DNA from 2 places in the Thermoanaerobacter sp. RKWS2 genome. Region 1 is predicted to be linked to the other one. Evidence: riboswitches for the same ligand, from Rfam matches in the RefSeq annotation. Region 1 holds a riboswitch; the other holds the start of a gene.
The links. A riboswitch is a leader RNA that binds a small molecule or an ion and turns the genes downstream of it on or off. The one in region 1 is predicted to bind cyclic di-GMP.
Positions count from the first base shown of each region.

Region 1 (15,921 bases):
TTCCCCGACTTTAAACATAGGCCTGCCGCATCAGCTGTCACATTCGGGCGAGATTCATAAATTATACCTATTACTCCAATTGGCACTCTCATTTTGCCAATTTGAAGTCCATTTGGCCTCTTCCACATCTTTTCTATACTTCCTACAGGGTCAGGAAGAGCAGAAATCTCTCTTAATCCTTTTGCCATAGCTTCGACTCTTTTTTCATCAAGTTTTAGTCTATCTATGAGAGAAGCTTTTATATTCCTTTTTTCAGCCTCCACAACGTCCTTTTTATTAGCCTCAAGTATTTTTCCAATATCTTTTATTAAAGCATCTGCCATGTGATTCAAAGCTAAATTCTTTGTATTTTCATTCAACACAGCCATTCTTCTTGCCGCAACTTTTGCCTGTTTCGCCTTTACTTCAACTTCCATACTTCTCACCTCTTTCAAGTATTACGAGATTATCTCTATGAATCACTTCATCATAATACTTATAACCTAATATTTTTTCTATATTATGAGTTTTACAACCTTTTATCTTTTCAACTTCTTCTGAAGAATAATTAATAAGTCCTCTGGCAATCTCTTTTTCTTGATGGTCAACCACTGCAACACAGTCTCCTACATCATAATCCCCTTCAGTTTTTACAACTCCACTTGGTAATAGACTTTTCCCATGCTTTATAATAGCTTTCGCTGCTCCTTCATCAATAAAAAGAAATCCGTTCACTTTCGCATTAAAAGCAATCCAAATTTTCCTGCTATTTATCGGGTTTTTCATAGGCAAAAATGTAGTGCCAATTTTTTCGCCATTTGCTATCCTATTTAATACATTGTCAATTTTCCCATTCGCTATAATCATCTTAACTCCTGAATTCCAACATATCTTTGCTGCCTGAATCTTTGTATACATTCCCCCAGTTCCTCTTTTTGTCCCAGCACTACCCGCAATTTTAAACAATTCATCTGAAAACTCTTCTACGATTTCTATAATTTTTGCCTCTTTATAAATTCGAGGGTCTTTATTATAAAGTCCATCAATGTCAGTCAAAATTATCAAAAGGTCAGCCTCAACTAAACTAGCAAGCAGCGCCGCTAAAGTGTCATTGTCTCCAATTTTAATTTCATCAACAGTTACTGTATCATTCTCATTTATTATTGGCACAACGCCCCATTTGAGCAGGTTTGACAAGGTATAACTGACATTTAAATACCTTCTTCTATCGCTAAAATCTTCCTTAGTCAAAAGAACTTGCGCAGTAATTTTGCCATATTCATTAAAAAACTTTTCATAAATCTCAATTAAAAGCCCTTGCCCTATAGCCGCTAGGGATTGCTTTTCTGGAATGGTTTTAGGTTTTTCCTTTAAATTTAATTTTCCCATTCCAGCTCCAATTGCCCCAGAGGTTACTAATACTACTTCCTCTCCTCTGTTTAATAAATTAGCAATTTGCCTTACTAACTTCTCCATTATTTCTAAGTTCAATTTACCATTTTCATATGTCAGAGTGCTTGTACCAACTTTTACCACAATTCTCATACTTTCGACATCCTTTTTGCAACATTAAGATATATCTCTTTTAGTTTTAAAGCATCTTCTGCCATAGTTCCCCTTGATTCACATATGACAATAGGCTCCATCTTTCTTTCATAGAAAAGCTGTGCCAAAGGCTCAAATTCTGGCCCATATTGAGTGTCATTTAACGTCCAATGCCTTTTTTCTCCCTGCTCTGTGTATTCAATTCTGCTAAAATGGACGTGTATCTTTTTCGCCCTTTCTTTTCCCAAATACCTTTCAATAATATCCAAAACCTCTGCATAATCTTCTATAGACTTAAACCTTCCATTATCTCTTGCATGTAAATGGGCAAAGTCTATAGTAGGAATAATTCTCTTATCCACATTGCACAGCTCCAATACTTCTTCTAAAGTACCCAATTGGTTTTTCTTTCCCATTGTCTCTGGACATATGGTTACGTCAGTAAGTCCTTTGTCCTCCATCTCTTTTAAAATTTCATTTAAAACTTTTTTTGCTCTCTCTAAAGCCTCTTTTCTCGTCCCTTCAGTCGCAGAGCCAGGATGAAAAGTTACCCTTTTTGCCCCCATCCATTTTCCCGCAATTAAACTATCTATTAAGTATCTTTTAGAATTCTCCATTTTGGTTTTATCAGTAGTAGCTAAGTTTATGTAATAAGGAGCATGAACAGTAATAGTTATGTTGAATTTTTGTGCGTTTTCCTTAACCTCTTTCGCCATCTTTTCGCTAATTTTTATTCCCCTTGAAAAAGAATATTCATACGCATCAAGCCCCATGTTATAAAGCCATTCAGGCATCTCTAGAGAAGACTTATGCCCTTCTTTGTAAAAACTGTCGGAATTCCCAGAAGGTCCAAATTTTATCGTCAATCCCCTCATCCTTTCTTAAGTCTAATGTAAGCCTTTATAACTTCCTCTGCTACTTCATCTATTGTCATATCGGATACATCAATAGTGTAGTCAGCAAACCTATAAAAAGGATCTCTTTCTCTTAGAAGCTGTCTTATTTTTTCTTCTGGATTATCCACCATAAGAAGAGGCCTGTCTTTATTCTTTCCTATATTCCTCAATATAATTTCTGGCCTCGCTGTAAAGCAAATTACAACTCCATTTTTTCTTAATTGTACAATATTTGAAGGATTTAATACAACACCCCCTCCTGTAGCAATCACAAAATTTTTTAATCGAGCTGCTTTTATAACCGCTGCTTTTTCCAATCTCCTAAAATAGTCTTCTCCATATTTTTCAAAAATATCTGAAACAGTCATATTTGCCATTTTTTCAATCATTTTATCCGTATCTATAAAACCGAAGGACATAGTGGTAGCTACTTTTTTGCCAACAGTAGTTTTCCCGGTAGCCATAAAACCCGTTAAAACGATGTTTTTCATGAATATTTCCTCCCTAAGGCAATGAAGGTATTTTCTCTTTTAAAACTTTTTCTATAGTATCAGTTATTACCTTATTCACATCTATGTTTTGAGGAGATTGAGAAGCAGAAGGCTGTTCTACATTATTTGATTGTTCACTTCTGGTATCATCATACAGAGACTTGAAAGGGTCACTTTTACCTTTTAAAAAATCTGTCGGTATTGAAGTACCACCACTGTCTTTCATTGAATAAATAAAGATCTGTAGAGTCAAAAGAAGGTTGTGCTGATTTTGGTCTTTTTCAATAGAGAAACTTTGAATGTTACAAAGTCTCTTAGAATTTTGTATTTCATTTAGAAAAGCTATAATCTCATCGTAATTACCTGAAACAGTAATATTTACGGGTATTGTCACAAAATCTTCTTTTTTCACATTACTAGTTTCTTTTTGACTTTGATCTTGGTTTTCAAAAGTTAAGCTTTTTGTCTTTACACCTGTATCATTGACCATTTGTTGTAAATTAAAAAGAAAAATTTCTATATCCCTTTCTTCTGGTAAAATCATGCTTAATTCCTTTAGTTGAGTTTGTTGCTTGTCTAAACCTTCTCTTAAATTTTTATTGTTTAAAGCAGTTACTTGTTCTAAAATTTGTCTTTTATTTTTTAATTCAATAGATAAATTTCGTATTTCTAAAATTTTGGGAGTTAAATAATATTGATAATAAAGTGCAAAAAATCCGAGTATGACAGCAAAGTAAATTAATACTCTTTCTCTTCTTGTAAGCTTCATCTATGATACCACCTTGATTTTTACTTGTAAAACATATTTTAGAAGGCCTTTATCTGTCAAATCCACCGATATCACTTTCACATCTTCTACATAACTTATACTTCTTAGGTTAAGCATAAAAGCTGCTATATCAGATTCTGAAAGTGCTTGTCCATCTATTTCCAAAATATTTTTCTCATATTTCAAAGAATCAATAGATACTTTTTCAGGTATATTTGAGGCTAAATTTTGCAATATACCTACTGCATCCACTTTTTGCTTTTTCAATTTTTCTATTAAGCTTTTCTTCTTTTCTATATAAGCGGATAAATCTTTTACATTTTGCTGCAACTGAGAAATGTCTTTAAATTTACCTAATTCATTATCTGCGTATTTTAAGTCTTGATACAATTTATTGATATATACCAGTGGAAAAGCTATTAAGGCAAAAATAACGGTGGTTAAAACAAACACAAAAAAAAGACGGGATATTTGTTTTTTTCTTCGCATTTTTTGTTCCTTTAGTTCAGCTGGTATGAGGTTTATATCCTTCAACCTATTCCCCCCTTAAAAGGCATCCATAAACAGGTAAAAAGTATAAATAATCTTCTGTTTCTATCACAAAAGTAGGTATCCTAAAATAATCTTCCACGTATTCTCTCAATCCTAAAAGTTTAGAAGTACCACCTAACATGATAATTTTTTGTATATTTTTATGATATGTGGCATAATAAAAATCAAATATTCTGCTTAGCTGTTGAAACACTTCCGAAAAGGATAAAAGTATAGTATCTTCTATATCCTTATAGTTTTCTTCTCCAATAAATTTTTTTGCCCTTTTATATTCTTCTGCTGCTTGAAAATCTATATTAAAGGCATTCGCAATTATTTGTGTAATTTTATTTCCACCAAACTCTATGCTCCTACTAAAAATGTAATTTCCGTTATCAATCACCGTCACATTGGTAACAACTGCCCCTATATCTACAACTGACACTATTCCCTCAGCTAAATTCACCTTTTTACAAGCTTTATAAATTGAATTGCTATAAATATCAATGGCTTCTAATTTTAATTTTAACATCTCTGCTAATTTAACATATTTTTCTATTATATCCTTAGGAGAAGAGGCAATCAGTACTCTAATCATTTTATCTTTCTCCGCAATATTAGGTAAATATCTATAATCTATTACATAATTTTCAGTGTCAGGAATGTATTGCTCAATCTCATAGTATAAGGCCTTTTCGACTTCCTCTTCTTTCATTAGTGGCAATTCTAAATCCCTTATTATATTATTTGAGCTGGAAATAGTAAAACACACTTGTTTTTCTTTGATATTGTTCCTTTTCAAAGTCTCATTAATTACATCTGCCAATGAATTTATATCAATAATTTTACCATTAGTTATCACATTAGAAGGCGTATTTATCATTAACCTTTTACCAAAGAATTTATTCTTTTTTTCTCCAACTAATAATTTTGTATTAAAATTCCCTATTTCAATTCCAAGCATTTTTTACCTCCTAATGGCGCTTATTGTTATTCACTTTAATAGCAGCCATTGTTATAGCTTTTATTATGTCTACCTCAAATTGCCTGACTAACTCATTTGTCTTTACATATAGTTCTCCTTCTTCTGATACAACATATTTTGGAGGTAAATTGTTAAGTGCTAAAGCTTTTATGTCCATTCTACATCTGTCGCATTTACAAACGTCTAAATCTTTCAAAACCTTATCCATCATTTGGTCAACAGCGTCTTCCATGTAATTTTTAAGATGCATAAAAACCCTCTCCCATCATTTTATTTCCCACTTAGATATAGTAAGTGGGTCGGACGATTCGAGATTAAGTATAAGCTCTGCATATCCCTCTTTTTTGATGTTTTTGTACTCCCCTGTTGTATTTATGTGTATAATATATGTAAGCCTATTGTAATTGCTATCTAAAGTCATGCTTTGTATTGTGTATTTTTGACCAGTATCCCCTAAATACCCTGATTGAGGATATTTATAAAATACGTTTTCCTGAAGATAGTTCTGCACAAAGGAATAGATGCTTTGATATAAAAATTCTCTTGGTATTTTTTCATTGGAGTTGTTTATGATATTTTGTGCTCGCTGAGATAAATCACTAAGTAATTGGTCATTAAACTCATTTTTGGCAATATCCAAAGCTGCTTCTGCAGCGTATGAAGCAGAAATAGAATTTGCGTAGGCATGTGAAATTTTATAATTAGTAATAGTAACTTCTAAAATAGCAACCCCAAGGACTGTGAGAATTAAAATCACCATTAGAGTAAATATTAGGGCAGAACCTCTCTCATTGACCATTTATATCACTCTTTCTTAAAAAAACATCTGTAGAGAGGGAAAATCTGTTTGACCCATTATCATCACTTTGCCCAATTATTTGGATATTTATCATGTTGGTACTTTTTTTAGCCACATTAAAGCCATAAATCTTGACAGCTAATTCATGCCCTGCATTGTCATTGGTATAAAGAGCGTGCTTTTTTCTGTCTAGCCTTATGACAAGGCCGTCTATGTTTATGCCATGTCCATTGTCAATTACAGTAACATGAGAAGGCCCCTTTTCCAAAGCAGTTACAATGTAATTCATGGCAAATCTGACATTTTGCTCAACATCGACGTTATTCTGTGTACTTATAAAAGACTTGTATCCTGAATAATATAAAGATGAATAAACCCCTATCACAACCCCTAATATAGCCAATGTCACGATCAGTTCAATGAGGGTAAAACCCGCTTCTTTTTTTACCACCATTTTAACCACCATGGAATAGCAAGTCTTACACTTTCTGCCGCTTTTGTGGCAACAGTTTTTAAATTAGTCACTCCTGAATTGATTAAATTGATGACTGTACTCACCAGTTTAGGAACTTCTATAATAGACTCCAACCCAAAAGCAGGTATTACTACAAAAAGTATGAATAAAGCAGTCCATGTAGCAATTATCACTATTGTTATCAGGTCCACTACATGCTTTATTACATCATTACTACTGCTACCGCCTCCACTTGGGTTTTCCTCAGAAGGTATTTCTACAGGAACATAAGAAGTAATTTCCGTTGCAGGCGCCATAATATAAAGGGTATACATAGGAGTGTTTGAACCAATTTTTCCTACTTTTATTTGATACTGAGAAACTTCCCCTGTAGATGTTTGCTGTTCTACATAGGCTATAAAGCCTTCTTTTTCAAAGTCAGTTACTACTTTGGCAAGGTCCGCATTGTCTTTTACAATTCCCGCCTTTATGTTTTCTGCAATTGTCTGTGCAATTGTAGCTTCTTTTGTCTTTATCTTAGAGTTAGCAGAAGTTATAGCAGATTGACTAAAAATGCCCAAAAGAGGTATTGCCACTATTGCAAATATAGCTATTGAGACAAGTACCTCTATTAAAGTCATGCCTTTATTATCCTTTGAAATTTTCATAAAATCACTCCTAATAATTCCCCTTTATCATAATACGCCCTGTAGCAGGAAGCACAGTTATATAAATTTCTTTTTTGTTATTTTTTAAAGTTATTGTACAACCTCCAGTAGATGGAACCCCCATCTGATTAAACCTTATTTCTTTTTGTATATTTTCCTCTATTATAATTCCTTTAGGCAAATCCTTTGTCTTAATATTTTTATCGTCCTCATATCTATTTATGTAATAACCAGTCTTATCGGGTTTGATTTCAAAATATAAATTTTCTCTTTCGAAAATACTTTTGTGCTGAATATATCTTAAATCCTTCACAACTTCATGAGCTATAAGAGTAAGTCTTACATTTGACCTTGTCGCATCAAAAAAGTCAGTCGAAGGAATAACTATAAGAACTATAACTGTGAAAATTGCCAAAACCGTTACAAGCTCTATTAAAGTTAATCCTTCCTCTCTTTTCATAAGCTTAACCTCTTATGAATTTTATATAATAATTTAACATCTCATACCCATACAAAATTGAAATAAACCATGCAATGGAAATGTAGGGTGCAAAAGGAATGTAATCTTTTCTCCCTTTAATTTTCAAAGCTACTAATATAGCTCCTCCCAATGCTCCAATGATTACAGAAAGGAAAAACACTAAAATTGTAAGCTTCCACCCTATAAAAAAACCAATTAACGCCATCAGTTTTATGTCTCCTCCTCCCATCTCTCCTCCTGAAATTAAAGAGATGAGAAGGAGAATTCCTCCACCTAAAATTAAGCCCAATACATAATCCAAAAATCCATAATTGTACATTAACAATCGAAAGATTATAGCACCTACACATCCTGCAATAATTATTTTATTTGGCACTATTTTGTGTTCCATATCAATAAAACTTATTGAAATCAATATAGAAGCTAAAAACATGTAAGAAAAAGCTTTAAAATCTAAACCAAATTTATAGTAAATTATCAAAAACACAATTCCAGTCAATACTTCAACAACAGGATACCTTGCTGAAATCTTTTCTCCACAATACCTACATCTTCCTTTAAGTAGAATATAACTCAATATAGGTATTAAATCAATAGTTTTTAATTCATGTCCACATTTAGGGCAATGAGAAGGAGGATAGACTATTGACTCTTTTCTTGGCACTCTGTGTATGACCACATTTAAAAAACTTCCTATAATTGTGCCGAATAAAAATATCAGTATGTAAAGTAGTATCTCCATAATGACCTCCTAAAAAAATATTAAGGAGGGCACAAAAATGTGCCCTGGATTATTTAATTATTTCATATGGAGCAGTAGCTAAAATTGCTCCATTATCAATAGACACTTGAACTTTATGATTATCTTTATCAAGAGTAATTACAAATTTGCTTCCGCCAGATTGAGGTATGTAATTATCAGCTAAATAATGTTCATTGTATAATTGATCCACTGTAGGGATATTATCATCACTACCCTTATCCACAATCCATCTTGCTGCTGCATCTGCTATAATTTGTGCTGAAGCCTTATCAGCTTTTTCTTTAGAACTAGTTAATGTCCCTGTAAATTGAGGCACTGCAATGGCTGCCAGTATCCCTAAAATTGCAATGACAACAATCAATTCAATTAATGTAAAACCTCTCTCATCCTTGTTTAATGCTTTTACCAACCATTCCATCCTTTTTCACCCCCTTTCCCAATATCACTGGCCTATGAAATTGTATAATTGGAACAGCGGCATGACAATTGAAATAACTATAAATCCTACCACTGTCGCCAGCATAACAATTATTAATGGCTCTAGAAGAGTTGTCATTTGTGAGACAGCTGTATCCACTTCTCCGTCATAAAAATCCGCAGTTTTATTTAATATGCTGTCCAATGAACCTGAACTTTCACCAATACTTATCATCTGAATTACCATTGGCGGGAAAATGCCAATTCTTTTTAAAGGTTCTGAAAGGGGTAAGCCTTTTTTTATATCTTCTTGCGCTTTTTTAAGTCCCTCTGCTACTACTGTATTACCCACAACTTTTTCTACTACTTCCATTGCCTTCATAAGCGGTACACCAGCACTTATCAATGTTCCTAAAGTCCTTGTAAACCTGGAAATTAAAATCTTTTTGTTTAGAGGGCCAAAGATTGGCATGTTTAAAAGCATTCTGTCATAAATGCGCCTTCCTTCAGGTGTCTTCAAAAAACTCGAAATCGAATAAGAAATCACCAAAATTACTCCTGTGTAAAAGTACCAATATTGAGATATAGAACTGCTTATAGCAATAAGTATTCGAGTGGGAAGAGGCAACTGGACTCCAGCATTTTTAAACATACCTACAAAAATAGGTAAAACATTTGTCAAAAGAAAAATAACAACTAATACAGCTACAACAGATACAATAAGAGGATAAGTCAAAGCAGACTTTACTTTTTGATTTAATTCATTTTCCTTCTCATAGTGGTCCGCCATTTCATTCATTACTTTATCAAGAGTTCCACTCACTTCCCCTACTTCCACCATGTTATAAAGAAGCATAGGAAAAACATCTCCGTATTTTTTCATTGCATCAGACAAAGTCCTTCCCTTTTGAACTTCCTCATAAACTTCGCTTATAGCTCTTTTTAGCCTTTTATTCTCCACTTGCTCCTTAATAGTGGCCAAAGCCGTCACGATGGGTATACCTGCATTCATTAAAGTAGCAAATTGTCTACAAAAAACAGCAATATCTTTTATCTTTACCTTTTTAAAAGAGCCAAAATCTAATATGTCCTGTTTTACAACTTCTTCTTTGATGTCAATTATATAATAATTTTTTTGCTTTAAAACATCAATGCACTGAGCCTTTGAATCAACTTCCAAAGTCCCTGTAACGAGATTTCCTCCCATATCCCTTGCCCTATATGCATACAACGGCATATAATCACCTCTATATCATGCGAGAAAAATTCTCTTGGTCCACACAATAGGTCAATGCATCCTCCAAAGAAATAACTCCTTTTTTTAACAGATGTAAAATAGACATATCCATTGTCATCATTCCAAACTTGCTACCTGTTTGAACTGCCGACTGTATCTGGAAAGTCTTCCCTTCTCTTATGAGATTTCTTATAGCAGGAGTAGCAATCATCACTTCTGTCGCAACTACTCTGCCGCTGTTGTCCTTTTTAGGTATAAGCTGTTGAGAAATAATTCCCTCTAAAACATTTGAAAGCTGAATTTTTATCTGCTGCTGCTGATGGGGAGGAAAAACATCAATAATCCTATCGATCGTCTTAACGGCTCCTATTGTGTGAAGAGTGGACAAAACAAGATGGCCTGTCTCAGCAGCAGTTATAGCAATTTGGATGGTTTCTAAATCCCTCATCTCTCCCACTAATATAACATCCGGGTCCTCCCTTAAAGCAGCCCTTAAAGCTGAAGCGTAAGATGCCGCATCATGCCCAATCTCTCTTTGATTTACTATGCTTTTGTTGTGTTTATGTAAATATTCTATAGGGTCTTCCAATGTGAGAATATGACAAGTCCTTTTAGAGTTTATCCAATCCACCATCGCAGCCAGTGTAGTAGATTTACCACTGCCAGTAGGTCCTGTTACCAATATAAGCCCTCTCGCCTTTAAAGCTAAGTCTTTAAGTATTGGAGGAAGTCCCAATTCCTCTATTGTAGGTATTCTCAAAGCTACAGACCTTATTGCAAGACTATAACTTCCCCTTTGTTTGTATACATTTATTCTAAACCTTCCTAATCCTGTAACTGAATAGGACAAATCAATATCTCCATTTTGTTCTAACTTTTTCAATTGCTCACTTGTCAATAAATCCTTAACTATTTCTTCAGTCTGCCCAGGGGTAAAAGGCTCCCCTTCTAATTTTTCTAAATAGCCATTAATTCTAAGAACTGGAGGTACTCCAACCGTTATATGCAAGTCTGAAGCTTTTCTTTCAACTACTAATTTTAAAAGTTCCTTTGTATCCATATCCCTCATTCCTCGTAAGTTAGTCTTATCATTTCATCAATTGTAGTTTTTCCTTGTAATACAAGTCTTTTAGCACTTTCTCGTAAAGTTTTCATGCCATTTTTTACAGCCTGAGCTCCAATAACATCAGAGGAAACCTTAGCATTTATAAGCTCTCTAATATCAGAAGTAACAGTCATTATCTCATATATAGGAATTCTTCCCCTATAGCCTGTTTTATTACAAACAGGGCACCTCTCCCCTTGTATAAAGTAATGTCTTCATTTTCTGAAATTCCCAATAGTTCTTTTTCACCTTTGGAAGCTTTATAAGAAATTCTACAGTTATCACATATTTTTCTCGCCAATCTCTGAGCAATAACCCCTACTACAGAAGAAGATACAAGATAAGGCTCTATACCCATATCTATAAGCCTAGTCACCGCTCCCGCCGCATCATTTGTATGCAAAGTGGAAAGGACTAAGTGCCCTGTTATGGCAGAACGAATAGCTATCTCAGCAGTTTCAGTATCTCTAATTTCTCCAATCATAATTATATCAGGGTCTTGCCTCAAAATTGACCTAAGAGCAGTCGCAAAGGTAAGGCCTGCCTTTTCATTAACTTGTACCTGGTTTATTCCCTCAAGGGAATACTCAACAGGGTCCTCAACAGTTATTATATTAACATTGGGTTTGTTAAGCTCTCTCAGCATTGCATAAAGAGTGGTGGTTTTCCCACTACCTGTAGGACCAGTCAAAAGCACAATGCCATTAGGCCTTTTGATAAGTTTATCAAAGAGCACCAGATCCTCTTCTTCAAAACCTAATTGCTCCTTTGTCATTATAAAATTTTCCTTGTCTAAAAGCCTCAATACCAATTTCTCTCCAAAAACAGTGGGCAATGAAGAAACTCTTATGTCAATATTTTTACCACCTGTAGTAAAATCAAATCTGCCATCTTGAGGAAGTCTTCTTTCAGCGATGTTCATATTAGCCATAATTTTTACTCTTGTCACAACAGGGGCATGGGTACTTTTTATAGTCCTCATAGCTTCTGTTAATTGTCCATCTATCCTAAATCGAATTCTAAGGTCTTTTTCAGTAGGTTCAATGTGAATATCTGAAGCCCTATTTTTTATTGCCTGCTCAATTATAGAATTTACAAAGCGTACAGCAGGCGTTTTGTACTTCTTCAAGAATCTCATCTGGCAGCTCTTCTTGACTTTCACTTTGAAACTCCTTTTTAAAATCCTGTACTGCTTTTTCTGCCTGTTCTCTTCCGTAAATTCTATCTATGGCTTTTAAGATGCTTCCTTCAGAAGCAATTAAAGGCTTTACATTTTGTTTTGTAATGATTCTCACATCATCTAGTGCAAAAATATTCAGAGGGTCTGCCATTGCTACCAATATACCATCTTCATCTTTTTTTATAGGAATAATAGTATGTCTTTTAGCAACAGCTTCGGGAATTAATTTTGCCACATCTGGGTCAATATAGTATTTTTGCAAATCTACATGTGGAATACCTAATTGAAATTCTAAAGCCTCTAGTATTTGGCTTTCTGTAACATACCCCAATTTAATGAGAACTTTTCCTAACTTTTCTCCTGTTTTGCTCTGAACTTCTATTGCGTGCTTTAGTTGTTCTTCTGTTATAAGCCCTACCTCAACTAAAAGCTCTCCTAGCTTTTTTTTGGCCATAAAATATACCTCCAAAAATAATAAAGCCGACATAAGCCGGTTGCACCACTGTATCCGTGAGGCATAAAGTGCCCACATATAGCCTCACTTCATCTACTCTTTATAAAATATTCTACAAATTATGCGTAATTCCTTCTTTTAAATACATGTATACCAAATTTTTGTCGAAAAATTCCCCTGTCCACAACTTGAAAGAATAATTAGCTTGATTAAGTAGCATAAAAAGTCCATTAGAATACTTTATTCCATTCTTTTTCGCATGTTTTAAAAAAGTAGTTTCAAAAGGATTGTAAATAAGGTCATATACAAATTTAGCTTTCAAAACCACTTTTTCATCAGCAGGAGAATCTTCTGTATTTGGATACATTCCTACGCTTGTAGTATTAACAAGTATATCTATTTCTGGTAGTTCTTTTACTTCATTTATACTGCAGTAATCGCACTGAATCTTAAATTCCCTTTTAATATATTCTGACAAATCTTTTGCTCTTTCAACACTTCTATTGGCAATTATTATCGAATCTATCCCTTTTAGAGCAAGAGCGACACAAACTGCCTTAGAAGCCCCACCAGCTCCTAAAACAACAGCTTTCCTCCCTTCAATTTTTTCTCCTACTTCTGTTAATGAGTCTATAAAGCCATAGACATCCGTATTATATCCTTTCAATATTCCTCCTTCATTGACTACAGTATTGACTGCGCCAATTTTTAATGCTTCTTCTGAGACCACATCTAGGTATTTAATTATTTTCTCTTTATGAGGTACAGTTACATTAACTCCTCTTATTCCTAAAGCTTTTACTCCTTTTACTGCTTCTTCAAGCTTTTCCGGCAAAACATCAAAAACAGTGTAGACACAATTTAAATCTAAAGAATTAAAAGCATAGTTATGTATTAAAGGTGATAAACTATGTTCTACAGGATGACCTATAAGACCATACAATTTAGTACTTGAATTAATCTCCATATCTCTCAATCCTTTTAAGTACATGTCTTTCCGCCCTTCTCATAAGCTTAGTCCATCCTAATTCCTCTTTCGATAAAGGCTTTACTAAAATAGTATATAAGCCTGCTCTTTTTCCCCCAAAAATATCAGTAAATATTTGGTCTCCTATCAAAGCAGTCTCATTAGGCTTAGCATCTAAAATCTTTAAAGCCTTTTTAAAAGCTCCTTTTCTCGGTTTAATAGCCCAAGCTATTCCAGGTACACCAACTTTTTCTTTAAATTCACTCACTCGCCTTTTAGTGTTATTTGAAATAAGGCAAATTTTAAATCCTTCTTCTTTCATTTTTTCCAACCATTCGATAGTTTGTTTATCAGGAAATTTTGATTTTTGAGGTACCAATGTGTTGTCAATATCTAAGACAAGACTAGTAATTCCTTTTTCTTTTAAAAAATCCAAATCAATTTGATAAATATTTTCCACTATCATATCAGGAATCAACTTTTCATACATATGTTCACCTCATTTTGTTAAAATTATATAATAAAAAAAAATAAACTGTCAATACAAACAGTTTTACATGGAAAGCTCTTTAAAAAGCTTATTTAAAGCCTTCTTTTCAATCCTTGAGACATAGGAACGAGATATACCAAGCATCTTTGCTATTTCTCTTTGAGTCCTCACTTTCCCATTGTACAGACCATACCTCATTTCTATAATTAACCGTTCTCTATTTTTTAAAACGCTGTTCATTTTACTGTACAACTTTTTAATTTGAAGTTTTTTCTCCACTTGCTCTGATATTTCATCTTCCTCTGTGCCAAGTACATCCATCAAAGATATCTCATTGCCCTCTTTATCTACTCCAATAGGATCCTGTAAAAAAACCTCCCCTTTCATCTTTTTTTCTGCTCTTATAGACATAAGTATCTCATTTTCTATACATCTTGCTGCGTATGTGGCAAGATGAGTACCTTTTGAAGAATCAAAAGTAGAAATTGCTTTTATAAGCCCTATTGTTCCAATAGATATCAAGTCGTCTATATCTTTACCAGTTCCACTGTATTTTTTTACTACATGGGCTACCAATCTCAAGTTCCTCTCTATTAAAATATTCCTCGCTTCCTCATTACCGTTTCTATAAGCTTCTAAATATTTTTTTCCTCTTCTGGAGTAAGTGGATTGGGAAAAGAGTTGGTGTTTGTCAAGTAACCAAGATTTAAGATTTCCTTTACAATTGATGCCAAAATTGCAACAACAACTTCCCACATTGCCGCCACCCCTTTTTTCAACATTACACATCTATTATATGAGGTTTATACAAAATGGTGCACGTACATCAATATTTCATTATTTCCTCCGCTATTTCTTTGAAAAGAGGGGCAGCTTTAGTTCCTCCAGTATCTCCATTTTTTACAAAAATCGAAATTGCATATTTAGGTTTATCAAAAGGAACAAAACCTGTAAACCAAGCATGATATATATTTAGCTCCTTGCTAACTTCAGCAGAACCTGTTTTACCAGCACTGCCATACGTAGTCTCAGCCCTTTTTCCTGTCCCTTCTGGGTCAATAACCACTTCTCTCATCATTCCTTTTAAAATTTTGGCTGTTTTTTCGCTTATCACTCTGTAAGACTTTTTCTGAGACAATTTTTCAATTTCTTTCCCTTCTTCATCAACTATTGCAGTCACTAAACGTGGAACATTTCTAACACCGTTATTAGCTATTGTCGCTGCGATATCAGCTGCTTGAAGAGGCGTCATCAGCACATCTCCTTGCCCTATTGACAAATTCCCAATACCTGCTCCATAAGTATCAGACAATTTAGGCAATCTCCCTATTTGCTCAGGTATTGGCAGACCATCATCACTTTCTATTCCAAATTTTCTCGCCATCTCCAAAATATTTTTGGCCCCTGTTATTTGCCCAATCTTTATAAAAGTAGTATTGCAGGAAACTGCAAAACCTTTTACCATGTTTATTACTCCATGACTTTCTCCTTTGTAATCGTGAAATACTATTCCATTTATATCATAACTACCACTGCAATAAAAAGTATCCTGTAAATTCACTTTATTATATTCTAACGCTGCAGCAGCTATTACAATTTTAAAAATAGAGCCAGGTGGATACATTGAGACAGCTTTGTTTATAAATTCTTCGTTAGAGCTATTTAAATAAGCTTGAATATTATTTTGGTCAAAATTAGGCCTACTTGCCA
Region 1 is NZ_CP110888.1:1,235,035-1,250,955, reverse strand. Features, by position in the region: gene OEI98_RS06405 (glutamate-5-semialdehyde dehydrogenase) at 1-416, opposite strand, end outside; gene proB (glutamate 5-kinase) at 406-1,524, opposite strand; gene OEI98_RS06395 (TIM barrel protein) at 1,521-2,399, opposite strand; gene OEI98_RS06390 (shikimate kinase) at 2,396-2,911, opposite strand; gene OEI98_RS06385 (type 4a pilus biogenesis protein PilO) at 2,925-3,680, opposite strand; gene OEI98_RS06380 (PilN domain-containing protein) at 3,681-4,214, opposite strand; gene pilM (type IV pilus assembly protein PilM) at 4,216-5,175, opposite strand; gene OEI98_RS06370 (late competence development ComFB family protein) at 5,186-5,446, opposite strand; gene OEI98_RS06365 (pilus assembly PilX family protein) at 5,462-5,995, opposite strand; gene OEI98_RS06360 (PilW family protein) at 5,985-6,449, opposite strand; gene OEI98_RS06355 (type IV pilus modification PilV family protein) at 6,440-7,117, opposite strand; gene OEI98_RS06350 (prepilin-type N-terminal cleavage/methylation domain-containing protein) at 7,128-7,577, opposite strand; gene OEI98_RS06345 (prepilin peptidase) at 7,582-8,340, opposite strand; gene OEI98_RS06340 (type II secretion system protein) at 8,390-8,779, opposite strand; gene OEI98_RS06335 (type II secretion system F family protein) at 8,804-10,015, opposite strand; gene OEI98_RS06330 (type IV pilus twitching motility protein PilT) at 10,026-11,075, opposite strand; partial or broken gene gspE (type II secretion system ATPase GspE) at 11,081-12,754, opposite strand; cyclic di-GMP riboswitch class II at 12,781-12,863, opposite strand; gene aroE (shikimate dehydrogenase) at 12,867-13,721, opposite strand; gene OEI98_RS06315 (YqeG family HAD IIIA-type phosphatase) at 13,711-14,211, opposite strand; partial or broken gene sigK (RNA polymerase sporulation sigma factor SigK) at 14,275-14,969, opposite strand; gene OEI98_RS06305 (peptidoglycan D,D-transpeptidase FtsI family protein) at 15,038-15,921, opposite strand, start outside.

Region 2 (15,921 bases), 320 kb from region 1:
GAAAGTGGTAATGAGTAAAAAACTTTTAAGCATCTTTGTTTTGACGATCTTTGTATTAGCTACTGTTTTAGCTGGTTGTTCATCCAGTAAAAATAATACCTCCAGTGCCAATGAGACAAATACACAAAAACAAGAGACGGTGAAACCAGTTACTATAAAATTAGGCATGTGGTCTTCATCTCCAGCAGAAAAGAAGATAGTGGATGACCAAATAGCTAAGTTTAAAGAAAAATATCCAAATATAGATGTGCAAATTGAGACAATTGTGGGAGATTACATGCAAAAATTACAAACAGAACTGGCGTCAAATACAGCACCAGACATATTCTATCTTGACAGCATGCCTGCACCACAGCTTATGTCTTCAGGAGTTTTAGAGCCATTAGATGATTATATTAAGAAATACAATGTGGATGTAAATGATTTCGAACCTGCTTTGCTTTCCGCTTTTCAGTGGGAAGGAAAAACTTATGGTTTGCCAAAGGATTTCAATACTCTAGCTTTGTTTTACAACAAAGACATGTTTAAAGCGGCTGGAATAAATGAGCCTCCAAAAACATGGGAGGAATTAAGAGATGTAGCTAAAAAGTTGACAAAAGACGGTGTCAAAGGTTTGGTTTTATCAGCAGACCTTGCAAGATTTGATGCTTTTATAAATCAAAATGGCGGTTCAGTATATCAAGATGGAAAAGTTACTTTAAATCTTCCTCAAAATGCACAGGCACTTGATTTTTATGTAGGTCTCATTACAAAAGACAAAGTTGCTGACACACCACAAAACATGGGAGAAGGCTGGAATGGAGATGCTTTTGCTGCTAAAAAAGCTGCAATGGCAATAGAAGGTGGCTGGATGATACCATTCCTCAAAGAAAAAGCTCCTGATTTAAACTATGGTATAGCAGAGCTTCCAGCAGGAAAGCAAAAATCTACAATGGCTTTCACTGTTGCATATGTGATGAATAAAAACAGCCAACACAAAGATGAAGCATTTAAGCTTATTGAATTTTTAACCGGTAAAGAAGGACAGCAATTTGTAGTAGATTCAGGTCTTGCACTTCCATCGAGAAAGTCTATGCAAGAAGGATTTAAGGAGAAATATCCTGAAAGAGCTGCCTTTGTAGATGGTGCTTCCTATGCAGTACCATGGCAGTTTGGCTTGTATGGTACAAAGGTAGTAGATGCGGCTAATAAAGCCTGTGAAGCATTAATAATGAAGCAAATAAGTAGTGCTCAACAAGCTCTTGACAATGCACAAAAGGAAGTTGGACAATAATTTAAACAAGCAGCACCTTACTAAATAAGGTGCTGCAATTATGATTTTTTAAGGTTGAAGGGAAGGATGTATTTATGGAAGCTAAAATGACTATGAAAAAGAGGTATTTATACGAAGCTTTGTCAGGGTATGCTTTTGTGTTACCTTTTATTGCTTCAATATCTATTTTTTTGATAGGACCATTAATTTATGCTTTTATTATAAGTTTTAAAGAATTTTCTTTTTTAAATCCTGAAGCAAGCCGATGGGTTGGATTTGCAAATTATATAAAGTTATTTAGCGACCCGACATTTAAAAGGGCTCTTTTAAATACAACACTTTATTCTTTAGGAGTAGTGCCAACACAGCTAATTATTGCCTTAATACTAGCATTAATTGTAAATTCGAATATTAAAGGTAAAACATTTTTTAGAGTTGCCTATTATATACCAACTGTTACATCCACAGTTGCAGTTTCTGTAATATTTTTATATCTATTTAAAGCAGATGGTTTAGTTAATGTTTTGTTAGCTAAATTTGGCATACAAGGGCCTGCTTGGTTTAATGATGTAAGGTTTGCGCTTCCTTCTATCATGATGATGGCGATATGGTCTTCTGTAGGTAATTACATGGTGATTTTTCTTGCTGGATTACAGGATATACCATCAGAATTGTACGAGGCGGCGGAAGTTGATGGAGCTAATAAATTTCAAAGGTTTTTCAAAATTACCCTTCCAATGTTGAGGCCAATAGTGTTTTTTAATCTAGTAATGTCATTAATTGGTACTTTTCAGGTTTTTGACCAAGCCTATGTAGTATCGCAAGGGACTGGTGGGCCTCTTGATGCTACAATGACAGTCGTGCTGGATATATATAGGACAGGCTTTAGAGATTTTAACATGGGTTACGCTTCAGCTATGGCTTTTGCATTATTTGTAATAATCTTGATATTGACTCTTATACAGCGAAAGCTTTTCAAAGAAGAAACCTATTAGGAGGTGGCAATAGATGAAAAAGGTGTTGCGGCTTTTATTTTATATCGTTGTAGTAGGATATGCAGTAATTACACTTGGTCCTTTTATATGGTCTATAATAACATCTCTAAAACCCACCAGTGAATTAAATACTTTTGCTGTAAATATAAAACATTTAACTTTAGATAACTATAAAATGATAATTACAAAATTTCCTTTTTTAAGGTGGTTTATAAATAGTGCTATAGTTGCAGCTATAGTGACGTTTGGCAATATCCTGTTTAATTCTATGGCAGGGTATGCACTTGCAAGAATAAATTTTCCTGGAAGAAATTTATTGTTTATGGTTGTGCTTGCTCTCATGATGGTACCAGGACAGGTAGTGATGGTGCCAACTTATATCCTTCTCAGCAAATTAGGCTGGGTGAACACTTACATGGGCCTTACAATTCCATTTTTGACTAGTAATTTTGGAATATTTTTAATGAGGCAATTTTTCTTATCTCTTCCCAAAGAGTTAGAAGAAGCAGCTACAATTGACGGTTTGTCACGATTTGGGATTTTCTTTAAAATAGTTTTGCCTTTGTCTAAACCTGCTCTTGCAACTCAATTCATTTTTATGTTTACTGGCAATTGGAATAGTTTCTTGTGGCCTAGCCTCTTGACGTCTAGTGATGATATGTATACACTACCGGTAGGACTTAATTCCTTTTACGGCCAATACTATCAATTTTGGAATCAGGTAATGGCAGGAGCTATACTTTTGACGTTACCTACTATATTGATATTCTTAATATTCCAGAGATATTTTGTAAAAGGAATATCTACGACGGGCTTAAAATAAGCTTAACTGAGGAGGAATAAAATGGCAAGGTATCAAGGAGTGATTTTTGATTTAGATGGTGTTATTACAGATACTGCAAGGTATCACTATTTAGCATGGAAAAAACTTGCTGATGAGTTAGGGATATATTTTGATGAAGTTATCAACGAGAGGTTAAAAGGTGTAAGCCGCCTACAGTCTTTAGAGATAATTTTAGAGAAAAGTGATAAAAAATATTCTCAAGAAGAAAAAGAATATTATGCAAATAAAAAGAATGAGTACTATAAAGAGATGATAAAAAAGATCACGCCTGAGGATTTATTGCCGGGAGTGGAGAGATTTATTGAGGAACTTAAAAAAAGAGGCATTAAAACAGCAATTGCATCTGTTAGCAAAAATGCTTTTACTGTTGTTGAAAATTTAAAAATAAAAGATAAATTTGACTATATAGTAGATGCAAACGAAATAAAACATGGAAAGCCTGACCCTGAGATATTTTTAAATGCAGCAGAGCATCTCGGGATTCCTCCGGAGAAGTGTATTGGAATAGAAGATTCTGCTGCAGGCATCACTGCAATAAAAAAAGCAGGGATGTATGCAGTAGGAGTGGGCAATCCTGAAACGGTGAAAGAAGCAGACTTAATTTTAAAGGATTTAAGTGAAACGGATAAAATATTAGAATTGCTGTAGTGTAGAAATATTCCCCTGTATTTGGGGAATAATTTTTATAAAAAACTCTTGCGTTTTAAAAAGAATCGTAATATAATATAACTGTAAGCGGTTACAGTAAATTAAGAAAAGGGTGTCAAAATGGCGACAATAGACGATGTGGCAAAATTAGCAGGTGTTTCTATTGCAACTGTTTCGAGAGTTTTTAATAATAGCCCTTTAGTAAGTGAAAAAGCAAGGCAAAAAGTTTTAAAAGCTGCAGAAGAGCTGGGATACAAACCCAGTATGCCAGCCAGAAGCCTGGCGATGAAGAAGACAAACACTATAGGGCTAATTGTGCCTGATATATCAAACCCTTACTATGCAGAAGTAGTAAGAGGTATTGAAGATGTCTGCAATATTTATAAATACAATATTACTTTGTGCAATGCAGACAATAAAAGAGAAAAAGAATTTCAATATATAGAAATGCTAAAAAATCGGTGGGTTGATGGAATAATATTTCACTGTGACTATTTTTCTGAAGAGCATTATGAAGTCTTTAAAAATGACAATATAAAGGTGGTACTTGCAGGAAGAACAACAAAGTTTGATGTGCCTTATGTAGGGATTGATAATTTTAAAGCGGCTTATGATGCAGCGAATTATTTGATATCATTAGGCCACAAGAGGATTGGAATTATTCATGGCCCTCTTGATGACATGAAAGAGACAATAGATAGCGTAGACAGGCTAAAAGGGTATAAGCAAGCTCTTATTGATAATGGCTTACCAATTTACGATGAATTTATTAAAGAAGCAAATTTTAAGTATAAAGGCGGATATAATGCGGCGATGGAAATGCTAAAAGGCGAAATGAGACCTACTGCTATTTTTGCGATAAGTGATATTATGGCAATGGGAGCAATAAATGCGGTGTTTGACAGCGGGCTTTCCTGTCCTGAAGATGTATCAGTAATGGGTTTTGATAATATTGACTTGTCAGAAGCAACAAGGCCTTCTCTCACTACTGTATCACAGCCTATGTATGAAATAGGGGCTGTTGCAGCTAGAATGCTTATAAAAATGTTAAATGGGGAAGAAATTGATGATTATCAAATAGTTTTAAAACACAAAATTGTGGTAAGAAATTCTTGTATATCTCCAAAAGACTAAATTTTGTTTTATTTTTTAAATTGTAAGCGCTTACAGTTTTAAAGCATGAAAAGCGCAGTGAAGATTTTAAGCTTAGGAAAGGAGAATATGGCATGGCTTATGTAAACTTCGTAAAGAAATACAAACTTGAAATTGCCATGGTTTTACCATTACTATTATATATTTTGGGTTTTACTGTATACCCTATTATTCAAACTATTACTTTAAGTTTTCAAGACCAGTATACTAAAGCATTCACATTGGCAAATTATAAAGAGATTATAGGAAAAACAGAATTTAAAAATGCTTTTTTCAATACCATAGCTCTTACATTTATAAGCCTCACTTTGGAAATGACTGCAGGCCTCGTCATTGCGCTTATTTTAAAAAGGAATTTTAGAGGAAAAGGGCTTTTGAGGTCTTTGATGTTGGTTCCTATGGGAGTTCCTACACTTGTATCAGGTGTCGCTATGACATATATTTTCGGATTAAATGGTTATTTTAATGAATTTTTGGAAAAATTACACTTAATTAAGCTTCCTGTAGATTGGGCGAGCGGTGGTTTTAAGACATTGCTTATGGTTTCTGTAGCTGATATGTGGAAAGTTACCCCACTGGTCATACTATTGCTTTTGGCTGGTCTTGAAAGTATACCAGATGAAGTTTATGAAGCTTCCAATATTGACGGGGCAACTGCGTGGCAAACTTTTAAATATGTGACATTGCCACTTTTAAAGCCCTCTATAACGATGGCCTTGATATTAAGAGCGATAGATGCTTTTAGAATATTTGAACTTGTACTTGTTCTTGCAGGCCGTGCTACTCCTGTTATTTCTACTTTTGCGTATGATGAGTATAATAATTATGCAAATGCTTATACATCTGCGGCAGCATCTACAATATTGCTCCTAATAATAGCAGTATTTATAGTGAGCTACTTAAAAATAGCTGGTACTAAGGAGGAACAATGATGAGAAAAATAGATATTAGTGAAAAGATTTCAAATACAGCGTATATTCCAATAGCTATAATAGCGGCAATATTGATGATTATACCAGTATATATACTTTTTATAACTTCTTTTGCAGTGCCAAGTGATATATTAAAGCCTCATCCAGACTTTTTCATCACTCACTTTACTTTGGACCATTGGAAAGACGTATTTCTTTCAGGAAATATATGGCCTCCTTTTAAGAAAAGTTTTGTAGTGGCAACAATGACTACTATCATCGCAATTATAATAGCTGCTCCAGCGACTTATGTTATAGCGAGGATGCCATCGAAAGTAAAATACGCAGTAGTATTATTACTGTTTTTTACAAGGATGTTTCCTGATGTAGGTATTGCTCTTCCGATAGCGGTACAATTCATAAAATTAAATTTAATGGACACTTATTTAGGGTTAGTTATGGCACACCTTATTGTAAATTTACCTTTTGCAGCATGGATATTGGTTGGAACTTTTGAGACAATACCAAAGGACTTAGAAGAAGCTGCATTGGTTGATGGAACAAGTAAATTGACGGCATTGATGAGGATTATAATGCCAATTGCACTTCCTGGTATAGCTGTTACTGCTATATTTGTGTGGCTGAATTCCTGGAATGAATTTACTTATGCTCTTTACTTGACTATTTCAGACAGGACTTTGCCTCTTCAAACTTACTATTATGTTCAAAGAGGAGGAATTTTTGATTCTGCCACATATGCGGCAATACTCACAATCCCTGTAATGCTTGTGACATTCTTCTTACAAAAGTACATGAAGAGTGGTTATCTTGCAGGGGCTGTTAAAGGTTAGCATATACGTATCCGAATTTTTCGGATACTGTATATATAAAAAAATTAAATTTTAAGGAGGTTTTCTGAAGTTATGAGGAAGTTTTATGCTAAGGTAATAGCAGTATTAGTGATTCTCTCCCTTTTGGGTACCCTTATCGCAGGATGCGGAAGTAAAAATGTGTCAGATGCGAGGAAAAAAGTCTTGAAAGTTTCAATGGGACTTGGAGAAGCAGAATGGAAAGTGATGAAGGAAGATATTTTCCCACCATTTGAGCAAAAGTATGGTGTAAAAATTGAGCCTCTTCAAATTGAAGCAGGAGACCTTATTAAAAAGTTAGATGCTATGCACAAAGCAAATGCGATGGATATAGATATTATAACTCAAGATAACATGCAACTTGCTCCGCTTGTGGCAAAAGGGCTTGTGGAAGATTTGTCTCAGTATAGAGACATGATACCAAAGGAAGTAATACCAAGTCTTGTGCCAGTAGGAGAGTTTGATGGAAAGTTGTACTTTATGCCGTATAGACCAAATGTAGAAATAGCTTTCTACAACGAAGATAAATTCAACGAATACGGTTTAAAACTTCCTACAAATTGGGATGAGCTTTTGCAGGTTGCAAAGACTTTTAAAGAAAAAGAGGGCATAGGCAGAGTTATAATTAAAGAAAATTTAGGGCCTGACAGCACAGTTCAAATGTTTGACCTTATAAGGTCTGCTGGTGGTGACCCAACAGTATTGAATGATGAAGGTTCAATAAAAGCATTTACATTCTTGAAAGAATTACAGCCATACCTCTCTCCTGACTCAAAGAAAGCTGACTGGAATACACCTGTAGAATATCTCGCAAAAGATAGTGTATATTTGGTTGAAAATTGGCCTTACACTGCAAACGTTCTTGTAGAGCAGTATGGCAAAAAGAACATTTTGGCATATCACGGCTGGGCAGGTCCGGTTAAAGAGTCCCACGTTTTAGGAGGAGAAGTTATAGGAATACCAACTGGTGCACCTAATAAAGAGATGGCTATAAAGTTTATGGAATACCTTATGAGCAAAGAAGTTCAAGAGAAGCTTGTCACTAAATTAGGATGGCCATCCATGAGAAGCGATGCTTATGGAAAGGTTGAAGAATGGCAAAAACCATATTTTGAAGCTATAAATGAAGCGTTAAAACACGCAGAACCAAGGCCAAACCTTGTATACTGGGCTGATGTAGATAAGGCTATAAATGGAGCGTTAAGAGAGATAATCTTTGAAGACAAACCTATTAAACCTACTCTTGATAAATACCACAACATGATAGAAGAAGCTAAGAAAGCTGCAGAAAGCAAGTAAATGTTTTAAATTGGTTTTAGTCGGAAACGACTTTGTTTCCGACTAAAATTTTGAATAAAGTAAGAGTGGAGGATGGATATGGCCAACAAAACGAAGAAACCAATTTACCCTTTTGAAGATTGGGTTATAAGAGAGACGCAGTTTAGTATAGACACTAAATACAGAAATGAAACTATTTTTGCTTTAGCAAATGGATATATTGGAATGAGAGGAACTTTTGAAGAAGGATATTCAGGGCCTAAAAATACCTCTTTTAATGGGACGTATATCAATGGATTTTATGAAATACACGATATAGTTTACCCTGAAGGGGGATATGGTTTTGCAAAAATAGGGCAGACGATGTTAAATGTGGCTGATAGTAAAATAATAAAATTATATGTAGATGGGGAAAAGTTTGATTTGTTACAAGGGAAAATCCTCTTTTATGAGAGAGTACTTGACATGAAGAAAGGTTTTGTAGAAAGAAAAGTAAAATGGGAATCCCCTACAGGAAAAATTTTAGAGGTAAAAATAAAGAGAATTGTATCATTAAATAGGCAACATTTAGCGGCAATTTCTTTTACTGTGGAACCTGTAAATTTTACCGGAAAAATTAGATTTGTTTCCGCTATTGACGGAAATGTTTCAAATATAAATGATAGTGAAGATGTAAGAGTAGGGTCAAATTTAAAAGGAAAGGTTTTAAAGACTATAGATAAAAGTGTAGAGGGTTTAAAAGGGTGGATTGTTCAAAAGACGCAAAAGAGTAATTTCTCCTATGTTTGCGCGATAGACAATGTATTAGTGGGAGATAGTAAATATGAAGTTTCAAATAGTTTAGAAGAAGATGGAGTAAAAGTAATTGTAGATCTAGAGGCTGAAAAAGGCACCTCATACACATTGAATAAATTTATTTCCTATTACACTTCAAAGGATTTTGATGAAAATAAATTAGTTGTTCTTGCTTTAGAAGAAATAGAAAAAGCCAAAAATGACGGCTTTGAAACGATAGAAAAAGAGCAGGAAGAATTTTTGAATTCTTTTTGGAAAGATGCTGATGTAATCATAGAAGGAGATAAAGCTCTGCAGCAAGGCATACGCTTTAATGAATTTCATCTACTTCAATCTGTCGGAAGAGATGGAAAGACAAATATTGCAGCAAAAGGGCTGACTGGAGAAGGTTATGAAGGCCATTATTTTTGGGATTCTGATATCTATATAATGCCTTTCTTTCTTTATACAAAGCCTGAAATTGCAAAAGCTTTGGTAATGTACAGGTATAATCTTTTGGATGCAGCAAGATCCAGGGCAAAGGAATTAGGTCACAAAGGAGCTTTGTATCCTTGGAGAACGATAGATGGTCCTGAATGTTCTGCTTACTTTCCAGCTGGTACGGCACAGTATCACATAAATGCTGATATAGTTTATGCTTTGAAAAGATATGTAGAAGCGACGAATGACGTGGATTTTCTTTATGACTATGGCTGTGAAATAGTGTTTGAGACAGCAAGGTTTTGGGAAGATTTAGGGGCGTATATTCCTCTTAAAGACAATAAATTTTGCATAAACTGTGTAACTGGTCCAGATGAGTACACTGCATTGGTTGATAATAACGCCTATACTAATTACATGGCAAAGATGAATTTGGAATACGCTTATGATATTGCAAATAAAATGAAAAAAGAAGTGCCTGAGAAATACCAAAAAATTGCTTCTAAGTTAAATCTAAAAGATCAAGAAATTAATGCGTGGAAAAAAGCTGCTGACAATATGTACCTTCCTTATTCAAAAGAACTTGATATTATACCACAGGATGACAGCTTTTTGTATAAAGAAAGGATAACAGTGGATGAAATACCACAAGATCAATTTCCACTTTTGTTGCACTGGCATTACCTAAATATTTACAGATATCAAATATGTAAACAGCCTGATGTGTTGCTTTTGATGTTTTTACAGAGAGAAAAATTTACTAAAGATGAACTTAAAAAGAATTACGATTATTATGAACCTATTACCACTCACGACTCCTCCTTGTCGCCAGCTATATTTAGCATACTAGCCAATGAAATAGGATATACTGACAAAGCTTATAAATACTTTATGATGACTGCAAGAATGGATTTGGACGACTACAATGACAATGTTAAGGACGGAATTCATGCTGCTTCTATGGCGGGAACATGGAGCGCAGTTGTGAATGGTTTTGGTGGAATGAGGGTTTATACAAATGAACTGCATTTTGAGCCGAGATTGCCAAAAGAATGGAATTTGCTCTCTTTTAATGTGAGATACAAAGGTAGAAAAATAAATGTCAAATTAACCAAAGAAAGTGTTGTGTTTGCACTATTAGAAGGAGAGCCTATAGAAATCTACTGCTTTGACGAAAAAATTTTACTTGAAAAAGGAGAAAATAAAGTAGAAAGTCGCAAAAATTAAAGAAGTATGGAGCCAATCGGCACCATACTTCTTTAATTTTTATATATCGTTATTTGAAAGGGTGAGTGAACCGCCGCCCGTACTTAAATCAAAGTAATAATTTCCACTGCCTCTATATGAATATACTTTGATATAATAGGTTCCCGTTTGTGTCGGAATATATGTTATTGTTTCCTGCCTTTGTGTTCCAGTTGAACTTTTAACAAGAGTACCGGTGGGGTCATAGAGGTATATATCGAAATCAGGGTTATAGTTTGCCCAATCAGGTATTATGAAAGTTATTGCAATAGGATATGATGTGTCTGTCACGTTAAATGTCCAAATGTCACTGTAACGAGACCCAGGGAGTGAATCTTTAGCATAATAGTGGTTTGGCACAGATATATTAGTTCCTGTGAAATTTCCAGCTGTTTTAATTGCTTCATATGCATCCAATCTTCCTACACCATAGTCAATGTTTTTGCTTGGAGGACCCCAACTTTTTGCAGTAGTCATTATTATATTTTTTACATCAAGTGGTGCAAGGCTTATATTTGCATTGAGCATAAGGGCTACTGTACCTGCTACAAAAGGTGTTGCCATGCTTGTGCCACTGTATGTCACATAACCATTTATAGAGTTTGCTTTTGCGGCAGTTATATTGTATCCGGGTGCTGCAATGTCAGGTTTTATCCTTCCGTCAGCTGTGGGACCACGGCTGGAGAAGCTTGCAAGGTTGAATCCAAGTTCTCCTACATCCGCCATTGCTGCAACGGTTATGGCTTTTTCTGCTGCACCAGGTGATCCTATGGTGTACCTTGCAGGGCCTGAATTTCCAGCTGCAACTACTACTACAATTCCGCTATCTACGGCGCTGTTTACTGCTAATGAGGTAGAGTCAGTTCCATCAGAACTTGTAGAAGTTCCAAGGCTTAAATTTATGACTTTAATTCCATATACGTCTTTGTTTTGAACAGCCCAGTCAATCCCTGCAGTTACAGTGCTCATACTTCCGCTTCCATTTGAATCGAGTACTTTTATTCCTACCAAAGCTGCACCAGGAGCAACACCTGTATAAAGGCTGTTCCCTGTCCCAGTGCCTGCCGCAATGCTTGCTACATGAGTTCCATGTCCATTATCATCGTAAGGGGTAGTTTTACCGTTTACAAAATCTTGCCATCCTATTATTTTGCCACCAGCAAGGTCAACATGGGATCCATCAATACCTGTATCAATAACTGCTATTACTATATCATTCTTGGAGTAAGAGGAAGGATTACCATCTTTGTCTCCAGTTACGCCAAAGTCACTTCTCGCTTTTGTAACGCCAAACCATTTTGTTGCAGTATCTAATGTCGCATATACAGGCTCGTCATACTCAATTTGCTTTACTATATCTAATTTTGACAAAGCGTTTATTTGTCCTTTAGTTAAAGTAGCAGCAACTCCTGGAATAATTTTGTATTTATGCTTTATATTAAACTTTCCAATGGATTTAGAAATATTTAATAGTTCGTTATCATCTATGTTTTTGTTGAAGGTTATTATGACAGGGAATTCCGCACTGTCAGGCTTATCAGTAAGCTTTGCTTCCAAGTTATCAAAGATTTTGTTTTTATTAGAATCTTGCATCAAAACTTTTTGAATTTGAGGCGAGTAATTTTTTGTTGGAGAGTCGCCAGATAAGTTTGTTAAGTTGGGCTGAGCTTGGACTAATACTCCACTTAGCGACATTAAAGCTACAATTAACACAAAAGCCAGTAAAGCTTTTAATGTTTGTCGGCTCTTCATTTTTTCTTACCTCCTTAAAAATTTAATATTTTTTAAAATTTAAGTCAGCCCTTCTAGTCGCTAAGTGAAACTGTTTCTTTCTTCTATTCATCATCTCCTTTCTGTAAGATTTATTTTCTATAATAAAACTCAAGCAATTTTTATGCCAATTTACTGTATATAGACAAAATTAATAAAAGTTTTTAATGTGTATAATTTTTTATACACATTTTTGATACACAAAAGAATGCATAAAACACATACATTTAGAAATTAGTATAAATTTAACGAATTATGTAGAAAAAATCTTTTTTAAAAATAGAAGGAAAATTCATATTTATGTCGAAATAGTAATATAGGAAAATTAGATAAATTTTTGTTGAAAAAGGCAAACTCGTCGAAAGGCGGGGACGCAAAGCTACGGGTCTAATGCAACAGTTTTGCTATGATAGCCGGGCTACCAACATTTATATATAACCTCCTGCCTTTTGGTAGGAGGTTTATTAATTAAGGAAGTGGTGTTTTATATGACTAATAAGGAAAAAATTTATAATATTATTGTAGAAAAAAGTAAAGAATTTGATATTCAAAATTTTTTGATAAGTAGAAAAGGTGGAATCACTACAGAAGAAGTAGCACAATTGCTAAAAATGGCTCGACCAAATGTGTCTTTTATTTTAAATCATCTTGTAAGAGAAGGGAAAATAGTTAAAATTATTTCAAAACCTGTGTATTATATTGAAAAAAATAGATTAGCTTATTTTTTAGGGAATAAGGTTAAGGAAGAAATGCTTCTAAAAGACTTAATTGATTTTTTAAACTTAAGGAAAGAAAAAGAATGTGCTTTTGAAAATATAATAGGACATGATGGCAGCCTCAAAGGACAAATAGAACAGGCCAAAGCAGCTGTATTATATCCTCCTTATGGACTCCACACTCTTATCATAGGACCGCCTGGCTCTGGTAAATCTTTTTTCGCAGAGATGATGTACAAATTCAGTCTTCAAAATGGTAGGGTAGGACCTCTTGAAGTATTAAACTGTGCGGATTACTATAACAATCCTCAACTTCTTATGTCTCATTTGTTTGGACATGTTAAAGGAGCCTATACTGGAGCTGATGTAGATAAGATAGGTTTAGTCGAAAAAGCCGATAAAGGGATATTATTCCTTGACGAGGTTCACAGATTACCTCCAGAAGGCCAAGAAATGTTATTTTATCTTATTGACAAAGGAGTATATCGGAGATTAGGAGATACTGTTGAAAGAACGGCTAACTTAATGATTGTAGCAGCTACTACAGAAAAACCTGATTCTTTTCTTTTAAAAACTTTTATGAGACGAATACCAGTTATCATCCAACTGCCATCTTTTGAGGGAAGGCCTCTAAATGAGAAAATTGAGATAATTGTTTACCTTTTTAAAGAAGAAGCCAAACGGCTAAACTTAAATATTATTGTACATCCAGAGTTAATTTCTTTACTTTTGTCTTTGCAGTATGAGGGAAATATTGGAGAATTAAAATCTATCATTCAATTGCTTTGTTCTAAAGCTTTTTTAATGAATTACGAAACGAAGAGAAATTTTTTAAAAATTGATCTTACTCTGTTGCCCTCCGTTTATTTTAATGTAGGGAAAAGTAAAACGATAAATTTTGATAAATTTTTAATCATTTCCTCTGAAATTGAAAGGGAAATAGACAAATATGATTTTTATGAGTTTATTGCTATGAAGTATAATGAGTTAAAAGAAAAAGGAATAGTAGAAATATTTGAAATTATGTTGGGTGATAATTTTGGGAAAAATGGGAATCATCCATAGATTAGTATATCTAAGAATATATCACTATAATATATCATTCTGGAGATATTTTTAATTAACGGAGAATTATCGGGAAATACAAAGGATGACAATATTGATGCGAGAGTTTATAATTGTAATCGAATTAACTCCTGCTATTGCGCAACAATAGAAAGGAGGAAACTCATGATGAAGAATAAAATTTTGAAAATTGCTGTAGTATATTTAATGATATTTATAATGCTATTTGGAGGAATTACTTCGGCGTATGCTTACGACAAAATCCACGTTGTTTCAAAAGGTGAATCATTGTATTTAATAGCGAAATGGTATGGTAGTGATGTAAATAACATAAAACAGGCAAATGGGAATTGGAGCGATTTGATATATCCTGGTGAAAAATTAGTGGTGCCAGTAGATGAAAATAGTGCTTATTACAATTATCTTGTTGACAGATATTTAATCGCAAAAATGATTTATGCTGAAGCTCGTGGAGAAAGCTTTGAGGGTCAGGTCGCTGTAGGTGCGGTGATTTTGAATAGAGTAAAAAGCGGTATTTTCCCAAATACTGTAGCAGGAGTTATATATCAGCCAGATGCTTTTGAGTCTGTAACGAATGGTGAATTTTTCAATCATGAACCTGACCTTACAGCTTTTAAAGCAGCAGATGCAGCTTTAGCCGGATGGGACCCAACAGGAGGAGCCCTATACTTCTTCAATCCAGCTACTTCAACTTCTTGGTGGATATGGACAAGGACAATTACAAATGTGATAGGACACCACTGGTTTGCAATATAGGAAGGCAGAAGCCTTCCTATATTGCATATATTTTACATTATAAAATTTTACTTTTGTAAAAGAATAAGAATAGCATTAAAAATAGGAGCTGATTATATGGTACATATATTTGTAGGAGGAAGTTCAGAAAAAAGTTCTATTATAAAATTTTTATCCTACTGTGTACATTCTAAAGAAATAGTGATAGAAGAGTTAAAGAATTATAAAGAGAGAGCAGATATTTTAATTATCTCTGATATTCTATGTGATGAGGATTTTCACAAGTTAAAAAATTATATTTATAATTTTCCGAGCGGTATTATAATAACAAATGCAGATGATGAGCTATCAAATAAACTCTTTGCACAGGGAATAAATTCTACCCTTATAACATGCGGTTTAAATCCAAAATCTTCCATTACTGCTTCTTCAATATCTTATGAAGATGAAGGTTATGAATTTAATTATTGCGTACAAAGGACTTTTTTTAATTTAAAGGGCAAATTGATAGAGCCAATGGAAATACCTGTTGAAATAAAAGTTCCTGGACAGTATAATATATATAACTCATTATTTGTAATAACTGTATTATTAATTTTAGGATATGAAATTAAAGATATACAAAATGTGGTTAAAACCTTTGAAAATAGTGGGCGGTGATAAATTTTTTGAAGATAATTTTAACGATTACTTTTGCCACCTGTCATAAATGCTTTCCAATTTTAATATATATTTTTAGAAGGACACATAAGGGGAAGGGGAGAGTGAACACATGGCAGGCAACTTTTTGGAGAACAACGTAGTTGTAGTTGTAGGAAAAATTTTTACTGATTTAGAGTACAGTCATGAACTATATGGCGAAGAATTTTTTAATTTTATTTTGGAAGTGCCAAGATTGAGTGAAACAAAGGATTATCTTCCGGTTACTATTTCTAACCGCCTGTTTGAAGGTATGAATTTACAGGTAGGCAGAAGGGTAAAGGTTGAAGGGCAATTGAGGTCTTATAATAGGAAATCTCCAGAAGAAGGGAAAAATAAATTAATTTTGACCATATTTGCCCGGGACATAATGACGATACCTGAGGAGGAAGTAGTAAAAAATCCAAATGAAATTTTTTTAGACGGCTTTATTTGTAAAAAACCTGTTTATAGAACTACTCCTTTTGGGAGAGAGATAACTGATTTATTAATTGCGGTAAATAGGC
Region 2 is NZ_CP110888.1:910,447-926,367, forward strand. Features, by position in the region: gene OEI98_RS04515 (ABC transporter substrate-binding protein) at 11-1,273, shown strand; gene OEI98_RS04520 (carbohydrate ABC transporter permease) at 1,348-2,247, shown strand; gene OEI98_RS04525 (carbohydrate ABC transporter permease) at 2,261-3,070, shown strand; gene pgmB (beta-phosphoglucomutase) at 3,092-3,739, shown strand; gene OEI98_RS04535 (LacI family DNA-binding transcriptional regulator) at 3,860-4,873, shown strand; gene OEI98_RS04540 (carbohydrate ABC transporter permease) at 4,966-5,823, shown strand; gene OEI98_RS04545 (carbohydrate ABC transporter permease) at 5,823-6,653, shown strand; gene OEI98_RS04550 (ABC transporter substrate-binding protein) at 6,726-7,970, shown strand; gene OEI98_RS04555 (glycoside hydrolase family 65 protein) at 8,049-10,391, shown strand; gene OEI98_RS04560 (S8 family serine peptidase) at 10,431-12,161, opposite strand; cyclic di-GMP riboswitch class I at 12,518-12,605, shown strand; gene OEI98_RS04565 (sigma 54-interacting transcriptional regulator) at 12,668-13,960, shown strand; gene OEI98_RS04570 (cell wall hydrolase) at 14,129-14,737, shown strand; gene OEI98_RS04575 (Mur ligase family protein) at 14,834-15,376, shown strand; partial or broken gene OEI98_RS04580 (single-stranded DNA-binding protein) at 15,489-15,921, shown strand, end outside.
Region 2: linked by a shared signal. The riboswitch ahead of OEI98_RS04565 (sigma 54-interacting transcriptional regulator) and the one ahead of gspE (type II secretion system ATPase GspE) in region 1 are both predicted to bind cyclic di-GMP.